DNA from 3 places in the Streptomyces sp. NPDC006476 genome. Region 3 is predicted to be linked to each of the others. Evidence: riboswitches for the same ligand, from Rfam matches in the RefSeq annotation. Region 3 holds a riboswitch; each other region holds the start of a gene.

The links. Region 3 has a riboswitch for thiamine pyrophosphate ahead of thiC (phosphomethylpyrimidine synthase ThiC). Riboswitches for the same ligand answer to the same signal wherever they lie in the genome.
Region 1: linked by a shared signal. The riboswitch ahead of ABZZ74_RS42240 (thiamine ABC transporter substrate-binding protein) and the one ahead of thiC (phosphomethylpyrimidine synthase ThiC) in region 3 are both predicted to bind thiamine pyrophosphate.
Region 2: linked by a shared signal. The riboswitch ahead of thiO (glycine oxidase ThiO) and the one ahead of thiC (phosphomethylpyrimidine synthase ThiC) in region 3 are both predicted to bind thiamine pyrophosphate.

The regions. Positions count from the first base shown of each region.
Region 1 is NZ_JBEXPK010000066.1:30,755-35,716, forward strand. Features, by position in the region: gene ABZZ74_RS42235 (iron ABC transporter permease) at 1-1,646, opposite strand, end outside; gene ABZZ74_RS42240 (thiamine ABC transporter substrate-binding protein) at 1,622-2,695, opposite strand; TPP riboswitch at 2,692-2,799, opposite strand; gene rlmN (23S rRNA (adenine(2503)-C(2))-methyltransferase RlmN) at 2,822-3,928, opposite strand; gene ABZZ74_RS42250 (hypothetical protein) at 4,021-4,320, shown strand; gene ABZZ74_RS42255 (SRPBCC family protein) at 4,340-4,786, opposite strand; gene ABZZ74_RS42260 (phosphatidate cytidylyltransferase) at 4,923-4,962, opposite strand, start outside.
Region 2 is NZ_JBEXPK010000085.1:5,864-10,825, reverse strand. Features, by position in the region: gene pknB (Stk1 family PASTA domain-containing Ser/Thr kinase) at 1-819, opposite strand, end outside; gene ABZZ74_RS45400 (thiazole synthase) at 938-1,732, opposite strand; gene thiS (sulfur carrier protein ThiS) at 1,738-1,938, opposite strand; gene thiO (glycine oxidase ThiO) at 1,935-3,089, opposite strand; TPP riboswitch at 3,087-3,198, opposite strand; gene ABZZ74_RS45385 (hypothetical protein) at 3,252-3,602, shown strand; gene ABZZ74_RS45380 (FAD-dependent oxidoreductase) at 3,634-4,863, shown strand; gene ABZZ74_RS45375 (Rv2175c family DNA-binding protein) at 4,928-4,962, shown strand, end outside.
Region 3 is NZ_JBEXPK010000025.1:119,220-124,181, reverse strand. Features, by position in the region: gene ABZZ74_RS27440 (IclR family transcriptional regulator C-terminal domain-containing protein) at 1-283, shown strand, start outside; gene ABZZ74_RS27435 (SsgA family sporulation/cell division regulator) at 382-819, shown strand; gene ABZZ74_RS27430 (YibE/F family protein) at 896-2,395, opposite strand; TPP riboswitch at 2,467-2,656, shown strand; gene thiC (phosphomethylpyrimidine synthase ThiC) at 2,649-4,445, shown strand; gene ABZZ74_RS27420 (cold shock domain-containing protein) at 4,537-4,767, opposite strand; gene ABZZ74_RS27415 (NADP-dependent oxidoreductase) at 4,802-4,962, opposite strand, start outside.

The sequences.
Region 1 (4,962 bases), on a different contig from region 3:
AGCACCAGCAGCGCCACCGCGCACACCACCATCAGGATCGTCGAAAGGGCCATCGCCTGGCCGTAGTTGAGGTCGCCGGGCCGCCCGAGCAGCCGCGCCACGGCGACCGGCAGGGTCGGGTTGTCTGGTCGTGCGATGAACACGGTCGCCCCGAACTCCCCCAGCGACACGGCGAAGGCGAACCCGGCCGCGACCAGCAACGCCCGCCGCACCAGGGGCAGATCGACCTCCCGCCACACCCGCCAGGGCGAGGCCCCGAGCACGGCCGCCGCCTCCCGCAGCCGGGCGTCCACGGCCCGCAGCACCGGCAGCATGGTCCGCACGACGAACGGCACGCCCACCAGTGCCTGTGCGAGCGGCACCAGGATCCAGGACTGGCGCAGGTCCAGCGGGGGCTTGTCGAGGGCGATCAGGAAGCCGAAACCGACAGTCACCGCGGAGACGCCGAGCGGCAGCATCAGCAGCGCGTCGAAGCCGCGCACCAGTCGTCCGGCGTCCCGGCGGGCGAGGGCCGCGGCGGCCAGAGCGCCGATCACGACGGCGATGGCGGTCGCGGCGAGGGCGTACTGCAGCGAGTTGCCGATGGCGTCGATCGGCGGGACGAGGAAGGTGTCGCCGGCCTCGCTCGTCAGCGCCCGGTAGTAGCGGAAGTCCGGCGCGTCCAGCGACCGTTGCACCAGCACGGCGAGCGGCAGCAGGAGCAGGACGGCGACGGTGACGAGGACACCGGCCAGCAGCGCCCACTGGCCCGCCCCGCGCGGCCGCCGGGCCGTCACGGACGCGTCCACGAGCCGCAGGGCGCTCTCCCGCCGCCGTACCGTCCAGGCGTGCACGGCGAGGATCGCGCCGACGGCCACGAACTGGACGATCGTGAGCACGGCGGCCGTGGACAGGTCGAAGATCTCGGAGGTCTGCCGGTAGATCTCGACTTCCAGGGTGGAGAAGGTGGGGCCGCCGAGGATCTGGACGACGCCGAAGGAGGTGAAGGTGAAGAGGAACACCATCAGCGCGGCGGCGGCCACGGCGGGCGCGAGGGCGGGCAGGGTGACCCTGCGCCAGGCGCGCAGCGGGGACGCGCCCAGCATCCGCGCGGCCTCCTCCTGCCGCAGGTCCAGTTGCGCCCACAGCCCGCCCACGGTCCGTACGACGACCGCGTAGTTGAAGAAGACGTGCGCCAGCAGGATGGCCCACACGGTCGTGTCCAGCCGTACGCCCCACCACTCGTCGAGCAGTCCGCCGCGTCCGACGAGCGCGAGGAAGGCGGTTCCGACGACGACCGTCGGCAGGACGAAGGGGACGGTGACGACGGCCCGCAGCACCTGTCGGCCCGGGAATTCGAAGCGCGCGAAGACGTAGGCGCCGGGGAGGGCGACCAGGAGGGTGAGCGCTGTTGAGGCGAGCGCCTGCCAGGTGGTGAACCACAGGACGTGCCGGATGTCGGACTGGGTGACGACGTCCGCGATCCGCCCGAACCGCCACACCCCGTCGACCTTCAGCCCGCGCGCGACGATCGCGGCGACGGGCCAGGCGAAGAACAGCGCGAAGAACGCGACGGGCAGGGCTAGCAGCCCGAGCCGCGCCGCGTTCCCGCGTCGGACCCTGGCCCTGGAGGGGCGGGTTACTACTTCAGTACGAGTGACGTCCACGACTTGACCCACTGGTCACGGTTGGCGGCAATCTTCGCGGGCGCCATCGTCTCGGGGTCCTTGGCGGCGGGACCGTACTCGGTGAACTCCTTGGGCACCGCGGCCCCTTCGATCACCGGGTAGACGAACATGTTGAGCGGCATGTCCTCCTGGAACTCCTTGGTCACCAGGAAGTCGATGAACGCCTTGCCGCCCTTGCTGTTGTCCGCGTTGCTGAGCAGTCCCGCGTACTCGATCTGCCGGAAGCAGGTGCCGTACGACACTCCGGTCGGCGCGGTCTTCGGCCTCGGGTCGGCGTAGACGACCTCCGCGGGCGGCGAGGAGGCGTAGGAGACGACGAGCGGCCGGTCGCCCTTGGCCTTCTTGCCGCCGGCCGAGCCGGAGAACTCCTCGTTGTAGGCCTGCTCCCAGCCGTCGACGACCTTGACGCCGTTGGCCTTGAGCTTCTTCCAGTAGCCCTGCCAGCCGTCGTCGCCGTACTTCGCCGCGGAGCCGAGCAGGAAGCCGAGGCCGGGCGAGGAGGTGGCGGCGTTCTCGGTGACGAGGAGGTTCTTGTACTCGGGCTTGACCAGGTCGTCGAAGGACTGCGGCGGGGTCAGCCTGTGCTTGCTGAAGTAGGCCTTGTCGTAGTTGACGCAGATGTCGCCGGAGTCGATGGGCGTGACCCGGTGCTTGTCCTGGTCCACCCGGTACTGCGGCTTGATCCCCTCGGAGCCCTTCGCCTCGTACGACTGGAACAGTCCGTTGTCGAGGGCCCGGGAGAGCAGGGTGTTGTCGACGCCGAAGAAGACGTCGCCCTGGGGGTTGTCCTTCGTCAGGATGGCCTTGTTGACGGCCTGCCCGGCGTCACCGTCCTTGAGGACGTGGACCTTGTAGCCGGACTGCTTCTCGAAGTCGGCGAGGACGCTCTTCGAGACGGCCCACGAGTCGTGGCTGACCAGGGTGACGGTCTTGGAGTCGGTGGAGGAACCGCCGCCTGAGGAGCCGCACGCGGACAGCGTGAGCATGCCGAGGCCGACGACGGCAGCACAGTACTTCTTGGTGTTCACGGTGATGACCGAACTTCCTACCCAGAATGACCTGGGCGAGGTTCAGAGGGTCTGCGGCCCGATTGCCGCACTCTCAGCGCTGTGGCGCTCCCCTGTCGGATATGAAGGTGTACGTACGGCCAAAGGTTACCGCTCGGTGGCCGCCAGCTGTCCACAGGCCCCGTCGATCTCCTGACCGCGGGTGTCCCGGATGGTCACCGGTACACCGTGCGCGGCGATGGCCTCGACGAAGGCCTTCTCGTCCTCGGGCCGGGAGGCGGTCCACTTCGAGCCCGGGGTCGGGTTCAGCGGAATGAGATTGACGTGCACGGGTTTGCCCTTGAGCAGCCGCCCGAGCCGGTCACCCCGCCACGCCTGGTCATTGATGTCGCGGATGAGCGCGTACTCGATGCTCAGCCGCCGCCCGCTCTTCTCCACGTACTCGAACCCGGCGTCGAGCACCTCCCCCACCTTCCAGCGCGTGTTCACGGGGACGAGGGTGTCACGCAGCTCGTCGTCGGGGGCGTGCAGCGAGATCGCGAGCCGGCACTTGAAGCCCTCGTCGGCGAAGCGGTGGATGGCGGGCACGAGCCCGACCGTCGACACGGTGATCCCGCGCTGCGAAAGCCCGAGTCCGTCGGGGGCGGGGTCGGTGAGCGCGCGAATGGCTCCGACCACCCGCTTGTAGTTGGCGAGCGGCTCCCCCATCCCCATGAAGACGATGTTGGACAGCCGCGCGGGCCCGCCCGGGACCTCTCCGTCCCTCAGCGCCCGCATCCCGTCCACGATCTGGTGCACGATCTCGGCGGTCGACAGATTCCGGTCCAGCCCGGCCTGCCCGGTGGCGCAGAACGGGCAGTTCATCCCGCACCCCGCCTGCGAGCTGATGCACATGGTCACCCGGTCCGGGTACCGCATCAGCACCGACTCGACGAGCGTCCCGTCGAACAGCCGCCACAGGGTCTTACGCGTCGTCCCCTGGTCGGTCGACAGATGCCGTACGACGGTCATCAGCTCGGGAAGCAGCGCCTCCCGCAGCTTGGGACGCGCCGCGGCCGGGATGTCGGTCCACTCCGCGGGGTCGTGCGCGTACCGCGCGAAGTAGTGCTGCGACAGCTGCTTGGCACGAAACGGCTTCTCCCCGACCTCGGCAACGACCTCCTTGCGCTCGGCAGGAGTGAGATCGGCAAGATGCCGCGGCGGCTTCTGAGCTCCGCGGGGGGCGACGAAAGTAAGTTCTCCGGGCTTAGGCATGGCCCAACCAGTGTCGCAGATCCAATCGGGTGACCCGGGACAGCTGAGGTGTAGCCCGCTCCACCTGAGATACGGGCGCGGCTTCCCTGGTCGTGGAGATCTCACATCGAACCGGCCCGAAGCCTTCTCAGGCCGCGGCGAGCGGACCCTCGCGGACCGGCGACTCCATCGGCACCATCGGCACCATCGGCACCATCGGCACCATCGGCACCATCGAGATGAACCTCGACAGGATCGGTGACGACACGGGCGAGGGCAAGGTCGACAAGGCGGTGAACGACCTGGACCGGGCCCTCGCCGACTACAACAGGGCCGTCCTCGCCGGCGAGGACCCGGACTCGCGTGCGATTGACAAGGCGGCCGACGAGCTGAACGACGTCTGCGCCTCGTAGCGAGGGCCGGGAAGCGACGCTAGGACGTGTGCTCCAGGCGGTCCTTGAGCAGGCGTTCGTTGCGCGGCAGTTCCTTGCGGACCTGAGGGCGGACGACGAGGGGCAGCAGGACCTTGCCGAGGCCGTGGCCCTCGAAGTCGAGGTCCATGGTCACCCGGGACCGGCGGCCGTCGTCGATCGACTCCACCGCGCCGTGGAACTCGCCCCTGATGGGACCGTCGACACCGCGCACGGTGAAGCTGTGCGGCGGGTCGTACTCCGTGTACTCCATGGTCATCGGCATCTCCCGGCGCCCGATGCGCCGGGTGACCCGGACCTGGGATCCGGTGTGCAGCGGGCCCTCGTCGAGCCGCTCCGCGGAGACCGCGCTCAGCTGCCACTCCGGCATGTGGGAGGGATCGATGACGTACGCCCAGACGTCCTCGGGAGTGCGGTCGACGTCGATCTCTTCATGGAAGGCGGACATGACGCCCTCCTTTCAGGGGATCCCCTTTGAGGGCTTACACCGGGATCGTCCCACTCGACCGACGGCCACGCCATCGAGCGAGCGGGACACCCGAATCCTTCAGCCGGCCACCCGAACCCTTCAGCCGGCCAACCCCTCAGCCGGACCCCACGAACAGCACCATCAGCAGCCACACC
Region 2 (4,962 bases), on a different contig from region 3:
GGCCAGCGCGAGCAGCGCCACCGCGTCGTACGGACGCAGGCCGGCCGTGCGCGCGGTGGCCGCCGCGACCAGCTCGTCCAGCTCGTACGGCAGCCCCGGGACGGCCGCCGACGGGGGCGGGACGTCCTCGTGGAGGTGCTTGTAGAGGACCGTGGCGGGGGAGTCCCCGTCGTGCGGGCGGTCGCCGGTCAGCATCTCGTACAGCACGACACCGCAGGCGTACACGTCGACACGCGGGTCGGCCGTGCCGTGCTCGATCTGCTCCGGCGCCAGGTAGGAGACGGTGCCGAGGACGGTGCCGGTGGTGTTGGTGACCGTGTCCACGGACCGCACCAGCCCGAAGTCGGCGACCTTGACCCGGCCGTCGTCCCCGATGAGCACGTTCTCCGGCTTCATGTCCCGGTGCACGAACCCGGCCCGGTGCGCGGCGCCGAGCGCGGCCAGCACCGGCTCCAGGATGTCCAGAGCGGCGCGCGGCTGCAGCGCCCCGCGCTCGCGCAGCACGTCACGCAGGGTGCACCCGGCGACGTACTCCATGGCGAGATAGACGTACGACCCGTCGGTGCCCTGATCGAAGACCTGCACCACGTTCGGGTGGGCCAGACGGGCGACCGACTTCGCCTCCCGGATGAACCGCTCGACGAAGGAGCCGTCGGCCGCGAGCGCGGGGTGCATCACCTTCAGCGCGAGCACGCGGTCCAGGCGGGTGTCCAGGGCCCGGTAGACCGTGGCCATCCCGCCGACCGCGATCCGCGCGTCCACGCGGTAGCGCCCGTCGAGCACCTGCCCGACCAGAGGGTCCTGAAGGGTCGTATCCACGCAGGTGAGTGTACGAGCCGTGACGGACAGGGCCTCTGGTTCGGGTTCCATCGGGGCGTTACTGCAGCCGAGCTGTGACGGACCTCGCACCGGCGTCCGGATTCGTTCGAACGTCTGTTCAGAAGGCGGGGCGCTCGGGATCCAGTCGGGCGAGGCCCTGGGCCGGGGAGGACGCCTCGGCGAAGTGGCGGCGCGGAATCCGCCCCGCGAGCCGCGCCAGCCGGCCCGCCTCCACGGCGTGCTTCATCGCCTCGGCCATCAGCTGCGGCTCCTGCGCCCGTGTCACCGCCGAGGCGAGCATCACGCCCGCGCACCCCAGCTCCATCGCGAGCGCCGCGTCCGAGGCCGTACCGGCGCCCGCGTCCAGAATCACCGGCACACGCGCGTGCTCGACGATCAGCTGGAAGTTGTGCGGATTGCGGATGCCGAGCCCGGAGCCGATGGGCGAACCGAGCGGCATGACCGCAGCGCAGCCGACGTCCTCCAGACGGCGGGCGAGCACGGGGTCGTCGTTGGTGTACGGCAGCACGGTGAAGCCGTCGTCGACGAGGGTCTCGGCGGCGTCCAACAGCTCGATCGGGTCCGGCAGCAGGGTGCGCTCGTCGGCGATCACCTCGAGCTTGACCAGGTCGGTGCCGAGTGCCTCACGCGCGAGGCGGGCGGTCAGCACGGCCTCTCCGGCGGTGAAGCAGCCCGCCGTGTTCGGCAGCACGCGGATGCCGAGCCTCTCCAGGACGGACAGCACGGAACCGTGCACCGAGGGGTCCACCCGGCGCATCGCGACCGTCGTCAGCTCCGTGCCGGACGCCACCAGGGCCCGCTCGAGCACCTCCAGGCTGGGGGCGCCGCCGGTGCCCATGATCAGGCGGGACGAGAAGGACGTACCGCCGATGACAAGAGGGTCGTCGGCCATGGGGGTCAGCCTCCTTGGACGGCGGTGAGGACCTCGACGCGGTCCCCCTCGGAGAGGGACGTCGACGGCCACTGCGCGCGCGGGACGACGGTTTCGTTGAGGGCGGCGGCCACGCCGGAGGGCGCCGGGGTGAGGGTCTTCACGACGGTGTCAAGAGCCGTGCCGGGGGCGAACTCGCGCGGCTCCCCGTTGACGGAGACGTTCATACCGGCTGCTCCACGCGCGCGAAGCGCCTCGGGGTGAACGGACGTGCCTCGTCGGGGAGTTCACCTGTGGTCAGGACGTGCGCCATCGCGTCGCCGGTGACCGGCGTGAGCAGCACGCCGTTGCGGTAGTGGCCGGTCGCCAGGAGCAGGCCCGGCAGCTGTGTGGGCCCGAGCAGCGGCGCGTTGTCGGGGGAGCCGGGGCGCAGGCCCGCGCGGGTCTCCGTCAGCGGCAGTTCGGTGATGCCGGGGACCAGCTCGTGCGCGTCGCGCAGCAGTTCGTACACGCCGCCCGCGGTGACCGTGGTGTCCCAGCCCAGCTCCTCGCTGGTCGCGCCGACGACCAGCTCGCCGTTCTCGCGCGGCACCAGGTAGACGCTGCTGCCGCGCACCATGGCGCGCACGGTGCGGCTCAGGAACGGCGCGTACCGCTTCGGCACGGCCAGCCGCAGCACCTGTCCCTTCACGGGCCGTACGGGCGGCAGGACGTCGTCCGGGACGCCCGGGAGCCGTCCGCTGAGGCTGCCGGCGGCCAGCACGACCTGGCCCGCGCCCAGCTCGGTGCCGTCGGCCGTGGTGACGCCGGCGGCCCGCTCGCCCGCGACCCTCAGCCGCTCGGCCCAGCTGCGGTGGAAGACCACGCCCGCGTGCTCGCACGCGGCCACCAGCGCGCGTGCCAGGCGCCGGGGGTCGATCTGATGGTCGCCGTCGACCCGGAGCCCCCCGCGCACGCCCGGTGCGAGCATCGGCTCCAGGCGCCGGCACTCGCGCCCGGACAACCACTCGGACTCCAGTCCCGACTGCCGCTGCAGGGCGTGCAGTTCGCGCAAGTGGGCGCGGTCGTCGGCGTCCAGGGCGACGGCGAGGGTGCCGCACCGGCGGTAACCGAGGTCGTCCCCGGTGAGCTCGCCGAGCTCGGCCGCGAAGTCCGGGTAACGCCGCGCCGACTCCAGGTTGAGGCCGAGCAGGGTCTGCTCGCCGTAGTGCAGTTCGGTGACGGCGGCCAGCATCCCGGCGGCCACCTGGGCCGCCCCGCCGCCCGGCTCCGGGTCCACCACGGCGGTCGCGAACCCGCGCTGTGCGGCCCGCCAGGCCGTGACCAGGCCGATGATCCCGCCCCCGACGACGAGGACGTCTGACGTACGTGACGGCATGGGCGTCCAGCCCCTCCCTTCGCCGGCATGACCCGGATCAGGTTCGTACGGTCGGAGGCCGCCAGCCTCCCTCTCAGCCCGGTGCGTCCGGGCTCCCGCGAGTGCTTGTACGGTGGCCACCCTAGCCCGACCCCCGACGCCTCTGTAAGGGAGCCTCCCGCCGTGCCCCGCTCGCTGGACGGCCTCGTCCTCGCCCCCGTCGCCGACCAGGCCCCAGGTCAGGTGGGTACCGGCACCCGCTTCACCTACCACGAGCGGGACGGGGAGATCTGGGCCGAGTACGCCGGCGGCGACGTCGTACGCGGGCATCTGGTGGGTACCCGGTCGGGGGACCGGCTCGACTTCCGGTACGTGCAGCTCAGGAACGACGGGACGACGGCCTCGGGGCACTGCGTGTCCACGGTCGTCGGACTGCCGGACGGCCGGCTGCGGCTGGAGGAGACCTGGGAGTGGGAGTCGCAGCCGGGCCGCGGGACCAGTGTTGTGGAGCAGGTCACTCAACACGACCGCTGACTGACGGATAGTCAGTGTCTATGGTGATCAGGTGAGCGAGCAGACGACGCAGTCACAGCGACGGGTGGTCGTGGTCGGCGCGGGCATGGCCGGTGTGCAGACCGCCGTCGCCCTGCGCGAACAGGGCTTTGGGGGCACCGTCACCCTGATCGGTGCCGAGCCCCACCAGCCCTACGACCGCCCGCCGCTGTCGAAGGCCGTCCTGCTCGGCAAGTCGGAGGGCTCCGCCTTCGACGTCGACTTCGAGGCGCTCGGCATCGAACTCCAGCTGGGACGTGAGGCGCTCGGCGTGCGCCCGGACGACCACGAACTGGACACCGAGGCCGGGCCCGTCCCGTACGACGTCCTGGTCCTCGCCACCGGCGCCGAACCCGTCCGGCTGCCGGGCGCGGAGGGCGTGCCCGGCGTGCACCTGCTGCGCACCCTGGACGACGCCGAGCGGCTGCGGCCGGTGCTCGCCCGGCAGCACGACATCGTGGTCGTCGGCGCGGGCTGGATCGGCGCCGAGTTCGCCACCGCCGCGCGCGAGGCCGGCTGCTCGGTGACCGTCGTGGAGGCTGCCGACCGGCCGCTGGCGGGCGCACTGCCCGCCGAGGTGGCCGCGCCGATGGCCGCCTGGTACGAGGACGCCGGCGCCGTGCTGCGCACCCACGCGCGCGTGGAGCGCGTCGAACCCGGCGAGGTCGTCCTCGACGACGGCTCGCGGCTGCCCGCGGGCGCGGTGGTGGTCGGCATCGGCGCCCGCCCCGCCACCGGCTGGCTCACCGGCTCCGGCATCGAACTCGGCGCCCACCGCGAGGTCGTGGCCGACGCCTACCTGCGCACCTCGGCACCGGACGTGCACGCCGTCGGCGACTGCGCCTCGTTCCCCTCGGGCCGGTACGGCGAGCGCCTGCTCGTCCACCACTGGGACAACGCCCTCCAGGGCCCGCGCACGGTCGCCGCGAACATCATCGCCGCGGCCACCGGGGCGCCGCCCGCCGTCTACGACCCGGTGCCGTACTTCTGGTCCGAACAGTTCGGCCGCTTCGTCCAGTACGCCGGCCACCACACCTCCGCGGACGCCACCCTGTGGCGCGGCGACCCCTCGGGCCCGTCCTGGTCCGTCTGCTGGCTGCGCGAGACCCGTCTGATCGCCCTGCTGGCCGTGGGCAGGCCCCGGGACCTGGCCCAGGGCCGACGCCTGATCGAGGCGGCCACGCCGATGGACCCCCAGCTCCTCGCCGACCCGACGCGCCCGCTCAAGGCTGCCACGGCCTGATCCGCCGCCCTGGTCGGACGGCCCCGACTTCCGACTGTCAGTCCTGGATGGCACGCTTAATCCCGTGACCGAGATTGACGCAAAGATCGATGCTCTCGT
Region 3 (4,962 bases):
CCGCTATCCCGTGCAGGCCATCACGCCGTACACGGTGCGTGACAGTCACACCTTGATGCGGCGGCTCGAGCGGACACGTCGGATGGAGCCGGTCACCGAGCGACAGGAGTACGCGCTGGGGACGGTGTGCGCGGCGGTCCCGATCACCATCGGTACGACAGCTGCGACGATGGCCATCTCACTGCCCGCGCATCAGGCCGACCGTCTGCCGGCGGCGGCGCGGCAACTGCAGAACGAGATCGGGCGCCTGCTGGGGTCGCTGGCGCTCTCTATCAGTATCTGAAAACTCACTCCTTGTGATCTGTCGCTCACTTTCAGCAAGATGCCTGCAGTGTCAGGGGATGATTCCCAGCCATTCGGCTTCATATGACGGGGTAGGCGATGCGTGAGTCCGTACAGGCAGAGGTCATGATGAGCTTCCTCGTCTCCGAGGAGCTCTCCTTCCGTATCCCGGTCGAGCTGGGGTACGAGACGTGTGATCCCTATGCCGTTCGGCTGACCTTCCATCTGCCGGGCGATGCCCCGGTGACCTGGGCGTTCGGCAGGGAGCTGCTGATCGACGGGGTGGGCAGGCCGTGCGGTGAGGGTGATGTGCGGGTGTCGCCCGCCGAGGTGGACTCGCTGAGCGAGGTGCTGATCCGGCTTCAGGTGGGCGGTGACCAGGCGCTGTTCCGTTCGTCGACGGCGCCGCTCATCGCTTTCCTGGACCGCACCGACAAACTGGTGCCGCTCGGTCAGGAGGGCGCGCTCGCCGAGTTCGACGCCGATCTGGACGAGGCGCTGGACCGCATCCTGGCGGAGGAGCAAAGCACCGGGTGAGGCCTGCGCGGGGGGCGGCCGGAACGGTACGCAGTAACGCTTCTTCCGTCGACGGGTGCACCCCTGGGCCTCGTCCTCAGTGCTTGCGTCGTCGGCCCTTCCCGGTGCGGGCCGCAGCCGGTGCGATGCCGGCCGCTGCGGTGCCCGGTGCCGTCTCCCGCGACGGTCGGTCGGCCGACACCACCAGCGCCGCCAGCAACGTCGTGACCGGAACCGAGGCGACCAGCCCGATCGATCCCACCAGCGTGCGCACGATCTCCTCCGCCACCAGCTCGCTGTTGGCCACCGTGCCCACACTGCTCTGCGCGATGGAGAAGAGCAGCAGCAGGGGCAGCGCGGCACCGGCGTAGGCGAGGACCAGGGTGTTGACGACGGACGCGATGTGGTCACGGCCGATGCGGATGCCGGCGCGGTACAGCCCGCGCCACCCCGTCGAGGGGTTGGCCTCGTGCAGTTCCCAGACCGCCGAGGTCTGAGTGACCGTCACATCGTCGAGGACACCGAGCGAGCCGATGATGACGCCCGCGAGCAGCAGACCGCTCATGTCGATCGACGGATACAGGCCGTGGATCAGGCCGGTGTTGTCGTCGGTGTTCCCGGTGAGCGCCGCCCAGCCGATGAACAGCGAGCCGAGGAAACCGATCAGCACCAGCGAGATCAGCGTGCCGAGCACCGCCACGGACGTACGGGCCGACAGCCCGTGGCACAGGTAGAGGGCGATCAGCATGATCGCGCTCGACCCGATCACCGCCACGAGCAGCGGATTCGAGCCCTGCAGGATCGCGGGCAGGATGAAGAAGTTCAGGATCAGGAAGCTGATGGCCAGCGCGACCAGCGCCATGACACCCCGCAGCCGTCCGACGATCACCACGGCCAGCGCGAAGATGCCGGCCAGCAGGGCCATCGGGAACCGTCGGTTCACGTCGGCCACGGAGTACTGCAGGTCCTTGGGTGCCGAGGGCTCGTAGGCGGCCACCACCTTCTCGCCCTGGTGCAGTTGCCGCGACTGATCGGGCTGCACGATCTCGGTGAACGTACGGCCCTTGTCCTTGCCGGTGTCGACCCGGATCGTCGCCTTCTTGCAGGTGCCTTTCTCCTGCTGCTGGGCGGAGGAACCCCCGGTGGTGGAGGTGTCGCCGAGCGAGCTCCCGCCCGAGGCGTTCACCGACTTGCAGCTCACGGAGACGACCCTGGTGACCGTCGCCTGCTGGGTCTGCCGGTCGAAGCCCACTCCGGTGCGCTGGTGCGACGGGGCGCCGCCCGGCCACAGCACCACGAGTCCGACGACCACGGCGGCGGCGAACGGGATGAGGATGGCCGCGATGACCTTGCGCAGATGCTGGGAGACGGGGGCAGCCGGACCATGGCTGTGACTGTGGCCGTGCCCGCTGTGGCCGCCCGCATCGGGCCCATGCCCACCATGGCCGCCCGTATCGTGCCCGTGTCCCGGCCCGCCGGGGACTCCTGGACCGTGACCGGGTTCGTGGCCATCGGCCCCATGGGCGCCGCCGTATCCCGGGTCGTGCCCAGGGGGCGGCTCCGGGGGCGGGTACGAGGGCTGGTGTGTCGTGGTCACCGGCAGATCATCCCAACATCGGCAGAGGCGCACTGTTCACCGCGCCACATATGACGCTAGCGTGGAGGCACCTTTGCACACGCGGGAGCTCGGAGCACCGGGCTGAGAGGGCGCTGACCTCCGTCCCAGCGATGTTTCACGTGGAACATCACCGAAGTCGAGTGACGTTCCCCACGAAATGTCGGCAGACGGAAACCGCTGCGTCGACCGCCGAACCTGTTACCGGGTAATGCCGGCGTAGGGAGTAGGTCTCATGACCAACAAGGACGCACGCACGCCTGCCTCCACGCAGTTCGACGGGGAGAACGGGAAGTCCATCGGCTGGCACAAGGCGTACATCGAGGGTTCGCGCCCCGATCTGCGGGTGCCGGTCCGTCAGGTGCACCTCACCAACGGGCAGTCGGTCACGCTGTACGACACCTCGGGCCCGTACACCGATCCGCTCACCGACACGGATGTCCGCAGGGGGCTCGCCCCGCTGCGCGAGAACTGGATCGTCGGCCGCGGCGACACCGAGGAGTACGCGGGCCGGCCCGTCCGTCCGGAGGACGACGGGGTCAAGCACACATCGCCCCGCGGCGGTCTGCGCAACCTCGACGCCGTCTTCCCGGGACGGCCGCGCCAGCCGCGGCGCAGCCGCGACGGCAAGGCGGTCACGCAGCTCGCGTATGCGCGGCGCGGCGAGATCACGCCCGAAATGGAGTTCGTTGCCCTCCGGGAGAACGTCTCACCGGAAGTCGTCCGCGAGGAGATCGCGGAGGGTCGGGCGGTTCTCCCCGCGAACGTCAACCACCCGGAGATCGAGCCGATGATCATCGGCAAGCGGTTCCTGGTGAAGGTCAACGCGAATATCGGCAACTCCGCGGTCACTTCCTCCATCGAGGAGGAGGTCGAGAAGATGACCTGGGCGACCCGCTGGGGCGCCGACACGGTCATGGACTTGTCCACGGGCCGCAACATCCACACCACCCGTGAGTGGGTGCTGCGCAACTCCCCCGTTCCCATCGGCACGGTGCCGCTCTATCAGGCGCTGGAGAAGGTCGACGGCCGGGCCGAGGAGCTGACCTGGGAGATCTACAAGGACACGGTCATCGAGCAGGCCGAGCAGGGCGTGGACTACATGACCGTCCACGCGGGCGTGCGCCTCCCGTTCGTCCCGCTCACCGCCAACCGCAAGACCGGCATCGTCTCGCGCGGCGGCTCGATCATGGCGGCGTGGTGCCTGGCGCACCACAAGGAGTCGTTCCTGTACGAGAACTTCGAGGAGCTCTGCGAGATCCTCGCCGCGTACGACGTCACGTACTCGCTGGGGGACGGTCTGCGTCCCGGTTCGATCGCGGACGCCAACGACGAGGCGCAGTTCGCGGAGTTGCGCACGCTCGGGGAACTCAACCGGATCGCGAAGCGTTTCAACGTACAGACCATGATCGAGGGCCCGGGGCATGTCCCGATGCACAAGATCAAGGAGAACATCGACCTTCAGCAGGAGATCTGCGATGAAGCTCCGTTCTATACCCTCGGCCCGCTGACGACGGACGTCGCGCCGGCGTACGACCACATCACCTCCGGTATCGGTGCCGCGATGATCGCCTGGTGGGGTACGGCGATGCTCTGCTACGTCACTCCCAAGGAGCACTTGGGGCTGCCCAACCGGGACGACGTCAAGACCGGTGTCATCACCTACAAGATCGCCGCCCACGCGGCCGACCTCGCCAAGGGGCACCCCGGGGCGCAGGAGTGGGACGACGCGCTGTCCGACGCCCGCTTCGAGTTCCGGTGGGAGGACCAGTTCAACCTCGCCCTGGACCCGGACACGGCCCGTGAGTTCCATGACGAGACCCTCCCCGCGGAGCCGGCCAAAACAGCTCACTTCTGCTCGATGTGCGGGCCGAAGTTCTGCTCCATGAAGATCAGCCACACCATCACCGAGCGGTTCGGCGGTGAGGCGGTCGACGGGGCGTCGCAGGAGGAGATCGCGGAGGGGATGCTGCAGAAGTCCAAGGAGTTCGCGGCGAGCGGGAACAGGGTGTACCTGCCGATCGCCGACTGACGAACGCCGTAAGCGCCGTCCCGCCACCGACCCGGGACGGCGCTTCGTCCTCCGGAACCCGGCGTCCGTCAGTTCGCGGACTCGGCGTCCGTCAGGTGGTGGACTCGGTGTCCGGGAGTACCACGCGGACGGCTCGATAGTGCCAGCCGTCCTGCTCGCCGGCCTCCCACTCCAGGGCGACGACCTGGCCGACGGACAGAGAACGAAACTCCGCCATCTCGATCGCCGAGAAGTGCGCCCAGCAACCGCCGGGCGTCTGCGGGGAGTCGAGGATCCCCCAGCCCTCTTCGTCATGCCACACCCGCACGCTTGCATCGATCATCCGCTGACTCCAGGGAACGGTGTGCTCAAGGCGGTCATGGCACCAGGACGATCTTGCCAGTCGTCTGCCTGGTCTCGATCGCGCGGTGGGCCGCCGCCGCTTCGGACAGCGGGTAGGTGTCCTGGACCATCACCCGCAGCCGGCCCGTCTCGATGCGCTCGGTGATGTGATCCAGCAGCGCCCCTGAGGGCTCGG